Regions from separate parts of the Bradyrhizobium sp. BR2003 genome, predicted to be linked through region 1. Evidence: predicted binding sites of a transcription regulator. Region 1 holds the regulator's gene; each other region holds the start of a gene.

Evidence for each region. Region 1 encodes PhoB, which activates phosphate uptake and scavenging genes when phosphate is short. Its sites were predicted from a motif close to TGTCATNNANCTGTCAT; they were not measured.
Region 2: a site for PhoB is predicted at 2,018-2,034, ahead of E2I15_RS04420 (phospholipase C). Genes of this name have one in related genera too.
Region 3: a site for PhoB is predicted at 901-917, ahead of E2I15_RS17380 (UDP-2,3-diacylglucosamine diphosphatase). Genes of this name have one in related genera too.

Annotation. Positions count from the first base shown of each region.
Region 1 covers NZ_SMYJ01000033.1:12,728-16,084, reverse strand. Annotated here, with positions in the region: gene pstA (phosphate ABC transporter permease PstA) at 1-2, shown strand, start outside; gene pstB (phosphate ABC transporter ATP-binding protein PstB) at 1-817, shown strand, start outside; gene phoU (phosphate signaling complex protein PhoU) at 919-1,635, shown strand; gene phoB (phosphate regulon transcriptional regulator PhoB) at 1,780-2,490, shown strand; gene E2I15_RS28255 (GcrA family cell cycle regulator) at 2,729-3,241, opposite strand.
Region 2 covers NZ_SMYJ01000009.1:2,841-6,197, reverse strand. Annotated here, with positions in the region: gene E2I15_RS04425 (cytochrome-c peroxidase) at 1-96, opposite strand, end outside; gene E2I15_RS04420 (phospholipase C) at 298-1,944, opposite strand; gene E2I15_RS04415 (alpha/beta fold hydrolase) at 2,422-3,306, opposite strand; gene hydA (dihydropyrimidinase) at 3,336-3,357, opposite strand, start outside.
Region 3 covers NZ_SMYJ01000024.1:249,187-252,543, forward strand. Annotated here, with positions in the region: gene E2I15_RS17375 (glycosyltransferase family 4 protein) at 1-68, opposite strand, end outside; gene E2I15_RS17380 (UDP-2,3-diacylglucosamine diphosphatase) at 65-877, opposite strand; gene thiD (bifunctional hydroxymethylpyrimidine kinase/phosphomethylpyrimidine kinase) at 1,158-1,955, opposite strand; gene E2I15_RS17390 (Lrp/AsnC ligand binding domain-containing protein) at 2,150-2,395, shown strand; gene E2I15_RS17395 (c-type cytochrome) at 2,518-3,357, opposite strand, start outside.

The DNA of each region.
Region 1 (3,357 bases):
GACCGAGCTTTCCGTCTCCACGACTGCCGCGGGCCACGTTCCCCAGGTTCCGCTGCCTGAAGCGCCGCCGAAAGTCACGGTGCGCAACCTCAACTTCTACTACGGCGAACACCATGCGCTGAAGAACATCAACCTGACGCTCGGCACCAACCGCGTCACGGCGTTCATCGGCCCGTCCGGCTGCGGCAAGTCGACCCTGCTGCGCATCTTCAACCGGATGTACGACCTCTATCCGGGCCAGCGCGCGGTCGGCCAGCTGATGCTGGACCAGACCAACATTCTCGACCCCAAGCTCGACCTCAACTTGCTGCGCGCGCGGGTCGGCATGGTGTTCCAGAAGCCGACGCCGTTCCCGATGACGATCTACGAGAACATCGCCTTCGGCATCCGCCTCTACGAGAAGATCTCGAAGTCCGAGATGGACGACCGGGTCGAGAAGGCGTTGCGCGGCGGCGCGCTGTGGAACGAGGTCAAGGACAAGCTGAATGCCTCCGGCCTGTCGCTCTCCGGCGGCCAGCAGCAGCGCCTGTGCATCGCGCGCACCGTGGCGGTGCGCCCCGAGGTGATCCTGTTCGACGAGCCGTGCTCGGCGCTCGACCCGATCTCGACCGCCAAGGTCGAGGAGCTGATCCAGGAGCTCTCCGAGGACTACACGATCGCGATCGTCACTCACAACATGCAGCAGGCGGCGCGCGTCTCCGACAAGACCGCCTTCATGTATCTCGGTGAGCTGATCGAGTTCGACGACACCAACAAGATCTTCACCTCACCGAGCGATCGGCGCACCCAGGACTACATCACCGGCCGGTTCGGCTAGAGCTTGATCCGAAAAGTGGGAACCGGTTTTCCGATCGGATCATGCTAAAATTCAGGACACGAAACCATGATCCCCGGGATCATGGTTGAGGGAGACAAGCGATGGCTTCTGAACATACCGCCAAGGCATTCGACAGCGACCTGCAGGAGTTGACCCGCCTGGTCGCCGAGATGGGCGGCTTGGTCGAGCGGATGATTACCGAGTCGGTCGACGCGCTGATCCGTCGCGACGTCGCGCTCGGCAAGCGCGTGGTCGCCGCCGACATCGAGATCGACAATCTGCAGCGCAACATCGAAGAGCGCGCGGTGCTGACGATCGCGCGCCGCCAGCCGATGGCGATCGACCTGCGCGAGATCGTCAGCGCGATGCGCGTCGCGACCGACCTCGAGCGGATCGGCGACCTCGCCAAGAACATGGGCAAGCGCGTCGCGGCGCTGGAGAGCGATTTCCAGCCGCTGAAGCTGATCCGCGGCCTCGAGCACATGACCGACCTCGTGCTGTCGCAGGTCAAGTCGGTGCTCGACGCCTACGCCGCGCACGACCTGCCGGCGGCGATGAACGTCTGGAAGGGCGACGAGGAGGTCGATGCGATCTGCACCTCGCTGTTCCGCGAACTGCTCACCTACATGATGGAAGATCCGCGCAACATCTCGTTCTGCATCCATCTGATGTTCTGCGCCAAGAACATCGAGCGGATCGGCGATCACGCCACCAATATCGCCGAGACCGTGTTCTACATGATCGAGGGCCAGCAGATCACCGACAAGCGCCCGAAGGGGGACATGACCACTTTTGCCACCACGGTGCCGGGCAACTGAGGCATGATCGGCAAGCGCGGAACCGGCAAGAGCGAAACGGATGATCCTCGCGACAAATCGTTTCCGCGGGGACTATGCTCGAGGAAGTAAGCGTTTCGGTTTGCGTCTGGGCAACGGATCACCACAGAGAAAGAACTTAAACCGATGAGCGCACGCATTCTGGTAGTCGAAGACGAGGAAGCGCTGACGACGCTGTTGCGCTACAACCTCGATGCGGAAGGCTACGATGTCGAGACGGTGGGGCGCGGCGACGATGCCGACACGAGGCTGAAGGAGCGCGTTCCCGACCTCGTGGTCCTCGACTGGATGCTGCCGGGCCTGTCCGGCATCGAGCTGTGCCGCCGCCTGCGGGCGCGGCCCGAGACCAAGCAGCTTCCGATCATCATGCTGACCGCGCGCGGCGAGGAAAGCGAGCGCGTGCGCGGGCTTGCTACCGGCGCCGACGATTACATCGTCAAGCCGTTCTCGGTGCCGGAACTGCTGGCGCGGGTGAAGGGCCTGTTGCGCCGCGCGAGCCCGGAGCGGCTTGCGACCGTGCTGACCTATGGCGACATCGAGCTTGACCGCGAGAAGCGCCGCGTGGCGCGCTCGGGCCGTCCGATCGATCTCGGGCCGACCGAGTATCGCCTGCTCGAATTCTTCCTCGAGCATCCCGGCCGCGTGTTCAGCCGCGAGCAGCTGCTCGACAGCGTCTGGGGCCGCGACATCTACATAGATGAGCGCACCGTCGACGTGCATATCGGCCGCCTGCGCAAGCTGCTCAATCCCGGCCGCGAGCAGGATCCGATCCGCACCGTGCGCGGCGCGGGCTACGCGCTCGACGACCGCTTTGCCAAGGCCGAGCCGCAGCCGTAACGGGCGCGTGGCCATCACAAGCCGTGACATGGCGTCGTCCCGGCGAAAGCCGGACCCATAACCACCAATGGGTGTTGTTAGAAAGCCGTCTGGCCGCTTGCCGATTGCGCCGGCCGCGGCGTATGGGTCCCGACTTTCGCCGGGGCGACGCGGGTAATGCATCCGGGCTACGAGCCACAAAAAAATCCCCGCTTTCGCGGGGATTTGTTTTTCAGGTCTTCCGTAGTTTCCCGAGTGCTCACTTGATCTGCGGTTTCGCCGACGGCCGGCGGCGGTCGGCGGCGGGCTGGTAGGCGACGCGCGAGTGATGCGCGCAATAGGGCAGGCCGGCGAGCGCCTTGCCGCCGCAGAAGAAGAATTCCGGGCTCGAGGGATCGCCGACCGGCCAGTGACAGGTGGCCTCGTTGAGCTCGAGCAGCGACAGCCGCTGGCTCATCGGCACCACATTGTCGTAGGAGATCGGATCGGGCTCCATCTCGACCTCGAAGGAGTGCGCCAGCGCGGTGTTGCCGCGCGACACCGGCCGCGCCACCCGCATCATGTGCTGGGCAGGGCGGGCCTTGCGCTGCCGCGGCGCGGCCGTCGAGGGTGCCTTGGCGCGGCCGGAGAGGCCGAGCCGATGCACTTTGCCGATCACGGCGTTTCGCGTCACATTGCCAAGTTCCGCCGCGATCTGGCTGGCCGACAGGCCGGACTCCCAGAGCTTCTTTAGCTGCTCGACGCGATCGTCGGACCAGGTCAATACAGTCATCGCATTCTTCCCTTCGCGTAGCGCCGGCCAATCATTGGAGCGGCGCTGCGAGCCAATCTGGACAAATATCCCTGCGGCCAGAATCCCTTAGCCCTCGCCGGGCACGGTGTTGCGCC
Region 2 (3,357 bases), on a different contig from region 1:
ATTGGTCCCCGGAAGTCCCTGCGTCTCGACGGCCGCAACAGTGCCGGCCATGCACAGCAGGGCGGCGCCGAGAAGCCACAAGGTGCGGCCGTTCATGTCATATCCAGTGTCGTTAAGCGTTTTCGAGCGAAGTGGATACCGGTTCGCGTGAAGAAACGCGTCAAAACAAGAACCTAGAGCCCGTTCCGATCCCATCGGAACGGAAAGGGCTTTTTCGCGCGAACTGGAGACCAGTTCGCGCGAGCAGAAGGCGTCAGGGCAGAGCTTCAGTTCTGAATGGATCAGAACCGAAGGGCGTTAGTGGTGATGGTGATCATCCGGCGGGCTGACGATGACCGTTCCGGCGGTCGGATCGAGGAACAGCGTGTCCTGCCGGTACTCGTGATCCTGGCCGTGGCCACGCTCGAAGTCGAACATGTCGGCGATCGATTCGACGTTGTCGTCGAACGAGCCGCCGCCGAGACGCTGGCCGTGCAGCCAGTTGTCCTCGATGAAGCGCACGACGGAGGCCTGCGAGATGCGGGTGTGGCTGACGTAATTCCGCTTGGCAAAGGGCGAGATCACCAGGAACGGGATGCGCGTACCGGGACCGCAGCGGCCATTCACCGGCTGGCCGTTGAGGCCCTTCGGCTGCGTCTGCTTGCCGATGCCGCGGCCGCACTGGCCGGGACCGTTGACCTGGTCGGCGGTCGGATCATACGAGGCGCTGATCGGCGCAAGGTACTGGTGGTCGTACCAGCCGTCGGAGTCGTCGTAAGTGATGATGACGGCGGTCTCGCCCCACTCCTTCTGCTTCTGCAGGAAGTTGATCAGCTCGACATTGCCGGCCTGCTCGTCGAGCGGATCGGAGTTGCCGGGATGACCGTCCTGATAGGCCGGCATCTTGATGTAGGAGACGGCCGGGAAGTTGCCGGCCTTCACCGCGGCGTAGAAATCCTCGAGATCGTAGGCATGATTGGCCGGATCGAGCGTCTTGCCGCCGGGCACATAGGTGTGTCCGACCGCATTCACCGAGCTCGGCCGCGCATGGGTCGGATTGGCGGTCGACTTGTAGTACTGGAACCAGGCGTGGTGCGGAATGTAATCCACGACGGTGCCGTTGACGTTGCTCGAGAACGTGCTGCGGCCGCAGTTGGTGGTGCCGTTGCTGTTCTTGAGCGTCAGGTCGAAGCCGCCCATGAAGCTGCCCCAGCTGATCTGCTCGGCATTGAGCAGGTCGCCGATGTTCTTGCTGGTCATCAGGACCTGGCTGGTGGTGCTCGAGCAGGCATCGTAGGCAGGGTCGGTATCACCGATCAGCGTCAGGCCACCCTGGCCGTCGGCGATCGACGATGACGAGCCGACGATGTTCTGCGCACCGTCGGTCTGGCCGGCAACCACCTCGAGCGCGCCGGGCGTCGACGGACCAAAGGTGTCGGTCCAGCTATTGTCGCTCATCGCGAAGTTTTGGGCGTAATTCCAGAACGCGGTGACGGTGTTGCCGTCGAAATAGCCCATCACCTGCCCGTTGGTGCCGAAAGCGCCGACGCCGCCGGCGGTGCCGCGACCGGTGAATTTCGGAAACAGGTCTTCCTTGCCGTCGTCGACCGCCTGCTGTTCGGGCGTGTAGGCGTGGTTTTGCGACTTGGTGTTGGCCTGGGTGCGGTCGAGGCGGAACGGATTGGTCGCGCCGGTGCCGTTGGCCGGGTTGGTGTTCGGGTTGTTGGTCAACAGATTGGCGCTGGCGAGGTTGTTGACCTTCGGCGTATGCGGCTTCGCCGTGAACGGGATCGAGCCGGTCGGGTTGGTCGCAACCGGGTAGGTTGCGAAGTAGTGATCGAACGAGCGGTTCTCGTTGAAGATGACGACGAGATGCTTGATCGGCGTTTGGGTGTGGATGTCGTGCGGATGATGATCGTGGCCGTTATTGCCCTTGTTGTCGTCCTGAGCGGCGGCGCTGCACATCACCGCAGCGGCAGCAACCAGACAGACTCCGACCGTCGAAAGAAATTTGGCTTTCACCGTAGTGCCCCTTATTTTTAAGGATTTATGACGTCGACCTGCGACAAGTTATCCACCACCGATGACAGCGCTGTGTCGATCGAATGAATGCGACGAACGATGATGTGCGCTGATGTCCGCATCGGTTGCAGCGGGCATCGAAGGATCAATTCTTGCGCGCATGACAGACGTCACTCCTCTGACGCGAGCGGCTATCCGTGGACGCGGCTTCGGTCAGAAGAGATGGAATTGAAGGGATCGCGTTGAACATGACGGCAGCAGTCAGCAATCATGCGAACGGATTGTGCGCCGCCGGCTGTCGCGGCTTGCTCACGCCCGAAAAAAATCCGCGCCTTCCGGGGATGTGTCCCGAAAAGCGGGGATCTTTGGTCTGGTCGCAGATGAAGGCCGCGAGTCAGTTCGCCGCGGCGGTGAACGAGGCTAATCCTTCATCCCCGTGATCGAGGCACTGACCGCTCTGGGATCGCGCTGCGGCCAGCGGCCGCTCTCGACCTGCGCCAGGAATTCGCCCACGATCCGGTTGTATTCGTCGGGCTCCTCGATGTTGATGGCGTGGCCGCAGTTCGGCATCACCGCGAGCGCGGCCGACGGGATGCTCTGCTTCATCAGGATGCCCGGCAGCAGGCAAGGCCAATCCTCGTCGCCGGTGATGATCAGCGTCGGCACCGTGATGCGCCTCATCTCGTCGACCAGCGTGTAGAGCGAGGGACGCTCCTTCTGCACGCCCTGCTGGGTGTTGGCCGATCCCACCGCCGAATGCTCGGCCAGCATGGTCTTGAACTCGGCGTGGCCGCGCGGGTCCTTGTTTTCATATTGCACGCGGGTCGGCCCATAGGCGTAGCGCTCGGCGAAGGCCGGCATGCCGTCCTTGCGGATCATGTTCGCGATCACGTCGGCCTCGGCGCGAAACGTCTCGCGCTTGTCGAGCTCGGCGCCGTAGCCGCAGCCGCCGATGCACAGCGACAACGCCCGATCAGGGTGACGCAATCCGAAATGCAGCGTCGCAAAGCCGCCCATCGACAGACCGACGATATGCGCCTTCGGCGCGCCGATGTGATCGAGCACGGCGAGGATATCGTCGGCGGCGCGCGCCTGCGAATAGGACGAGACCTGTTCCGGCACATCCGACGGCGGAAAGCCCCGCGCATTGTAGGCGATCGTCCGGAAACGCTTGCCGAAGTGCCGCATCTGCGGCTCGTAGCTGCGCAAGTCGCCGGCGAACTCGTGAACCAGGATCACCGGATGCCCCGATCCGGTCTCCTCGAAATAGAGCCGCACTCCGTCGTCTGTCACAGCATGGGGCATGTTGATCTCCTGCCTTCTCTGTTTGCTCGTTACGGAATGGTCGCGGCCTTC
Region 3 (3,357 bases), on a different contig from region 1:
GTCAGCGTGCGGACAACCCCGTTGACCTGGGGATGCCACGCATCGGTCGCGACCAGGATATGCGTCATGCAGCGCGTGCCGTCACTCGCGGAACTGGCGCGATCCGGCGCACCGGGTCGGTCCAGGTGATGATCTCGAAATGGCCGTCCTCATGCTCGGCGAGCGCTGTGCAACTCTCCACCCAGTCGCCGCAATTCATGTAGCGGATACCGTGCTCGTCATGAATCGTCGCGTAGTGGATGTGGCCGCAGATCACACCGTCGCAGCCGTGGCGCCGCGCCTCGCCGGCAAGCGTCGCCTCGAAGGCGCCGATATAGTTCACCGCCTTCTTGACCTTCAGCTTGGCCCATTGCGACAGCGACCAGTACGGCACGCCGAACATCTTGCGGAAGAAGTTGACGAAGCGATTCATCTGGATCGCGAAGTCGTAGGCCTTGTCGCCGAGATGGGCGAGCCAGCGCGCGTTCTGCACCACGAGGTCGAAGATGTCGCCGTGGATCACGAGATAGCGCTTGCCGTCGGCGCCGGTGTGGACGGTGTTCTCCACCACGTCGATGCCGCCGAAATGCGTGCCGTAATATTTGCGCAGGAACTCGTCGTGGTTGCCCGGGACGTAGATCACCTTGGCGCCCTTGCGCGCCTTGCGCAGCATCTTCTGCACGAAATCGTTATGGGTCTGCGGCCAGTACCAGTTCGACTTCAGCGCCCAGCCGTCGACGATATCACCAACGAGGTAGATCGTGTCGGCATCGTGAGAGCGGAGGAAGTCCAGCAGGCGGTCGGCTTGCGAACCGCGGGCTCCGAGATGGACATCGGAGATAAACAAAGTGCGAAAGTGCCGCTCGGGACTTTCTTCACTCAAGGAGTCACTTCCCATGCCTGTGCACCTAACAGATTCCTGTGACAAGGCGATGACGATCCCCGCGACCCAAGGCCCCACAAACAGTTAACGAGAATCAGCAGTACGCCCCTGCCCTGCGGATAACAGCAGCGTGCGACAATCTGGCGACATCGGCGGTCGCGGCTGTGGGGAAGAGGCGTTGTGTGGCTGCGTAACGCGATGGAACGACGCGCGCGGTGCGTAGCCCGGATGGAGCCAACCGGCGCGCGTTCGCGCGACCCGTTGGCTCCATCCGGGCTACACGGCTACGATACTTTCAGTAGTATTTGTGAAAGTGATGCACCGGCCCATGGCCGTGGCCGACGGCAAAACGATCGGCAGCGGCGATTGCTTCGGTGATCCAGGCCTTGGCGTTGCGCACGGAGGTCTCCATGCTCTCGCCCTTCGCGAGCCCTGCTGCAATTGCCGAGGACAGCGAGCAGCCGGTGCCATGCGTATTGGCGGTCGCAATGCGCGGCGCAGCCAGCGCGATGCTACGCTCGGCGTCGATCAGATAGTCGATGCTGTCAACGCCGTGGCCGTGGCCGCCCTTGACCAGCACCGCGCGACAACCCATCGCCAGCAATCGCTTGCCTTGTCGCTCGATGTCGGCCTCGCTCTCGGCAACCGGCTCGTTGAGCAGCGCCGCCGCTTCCGGCAGGTTCGGCGTGATCAGCGAGGCCAGCGGAAACAGCAGGGTCTTCAGCGCATCGACCGCCTCGGCGGCAAGCAGCCGATCGCCCGAGGTTGCGACCATCACCGGATCGAGGACGACATGACGCGGCGCCCAGCGCATCAGCCCGTCGGCGATCGCCGCAATCGTCTCGGCCTGTGCCACCATGCCGATCTTGACCGCGCCGACCGCGAGGTCGGAGAACACCGCATCGATCTGGGCGGTGACGAATGACGCGGGCACCGGATGAATGCCGCTGACCCCCGTGGTGTTCTGCGCGGTCAGCGCCGTGATCGCAGACGCCCCGAACACCCCGAGCGCGGCAAAGCTCTTGAGGTCGGCCTGGATGCCCGCCCCGCCCGAGGAGTCCGAGCCGGCAATGGTGAGCGCGACCGGCGTCATCTAGCAGAACCGGCGGTTGATACGAATGCGACCATCGCGAACAAGACCATGGCCTGTCCTAGCCCGACCGCGGATCGACGGCAAGTTCGCCTGACTTTAGCGCGGGTTGGCCTCGCCTTGCCCCCTTGCCTCGCCCCTTGCCTTGGTCGCCCGTTTTGGGCCTATAGTCGCGGAAATCCCCGGAGACGACTTTGATGGTTCCTTTCTTCGTCCAGATCAAATGCAAGCTCGGCCAGTCCTACGCCGTCGCCAACGCGCTGGCGGAGGCCGAGATTGCGTCCGAGATCTATTCCACCGCGGGCAATTACGACCTTCTGGTCAAGTTCTACGTCGACCACGACACCGACATCGGCCATTTCATCAACGAGAAGGTTCAGGTGATCCCGGGCATCCAGGACACCCTCACCATCATCACCTTCAAGGCGTTCGGCGCGAAGTAGGACGCGTCCACGAGAGCATGATGAGATTGGATCGAGCTTGAACGGCGTCGAAAGTTCACCTCTCCCTTGGGAGAGGTGAACCGAAACCGCGGCGAGCCGGTTCAACCAAAGCTCATCCCGCTTTACGACTCCTTCTCCTTCTTCACCGGCTTCGGCGGTCCCTCGACCGGCGGCAGCGACTTGATGTACTCGGCGATCGCGTCGCGGTCGGACGACGACAGTTGCGAGGTGTTGCGGATCACGCGCACCATCGCCCCACCGGCGGAGTCGCCGTCCGGCGTCTGGCCGCTCTCGAGAAAATAGGCGATATCCTTCACACTCCAGTCCGAGATCCCCCTTGGTGTGATGTTGGGCACCCAGCCTTCGCCCTCCGGATTCGGACCACCAGCGAAGCGCTGCGCGGTGACGATGCCGCCGAGGACATTGCGCGGGCTGTGGCACTCGGCGCAATGGCCGAAGCTGTTGACGAGATAGGCGCCGCGATACCAATGCGCGGAGCGGCTTGCATCCGCGATGAACGGCTTGCCGTTCATGAACAGCAATTTCCAGACGCCGACATTGCGCCTGATGTTGAACGGAAACGGCAACTCGTGGTCGCGCACCTTGCCGGCGACCGGCGGCAAGGTCTTCAGATAGGCGAACAGGTCGCGCACATCGCTGACCTTGGCGTGCTGATAGGACGGGTACGGAAACGCCGGGAAATAGTGCGCGCCCGATGGCGAGGTGCCCTTCATGACCGCAGTGACGAAATCGGCCTCGCTCCAGCGGCCGATGCCGTCGTTCGGGTCGGGCGAGATGTTCGGCGCATAGAAGGTACCGAACGGCGAGGTGATCGCGAGCCCGCCGCCGAGCCTCGTGCGGTCGTCCTGCTTCGGCACGGCATGGCAGGAGGAACATCCCCCCGCATTGAACGTTGTGAGGCCGTTGGCCAGGTCAGGCTGATAGGCTGGCAGGGCGCCGGC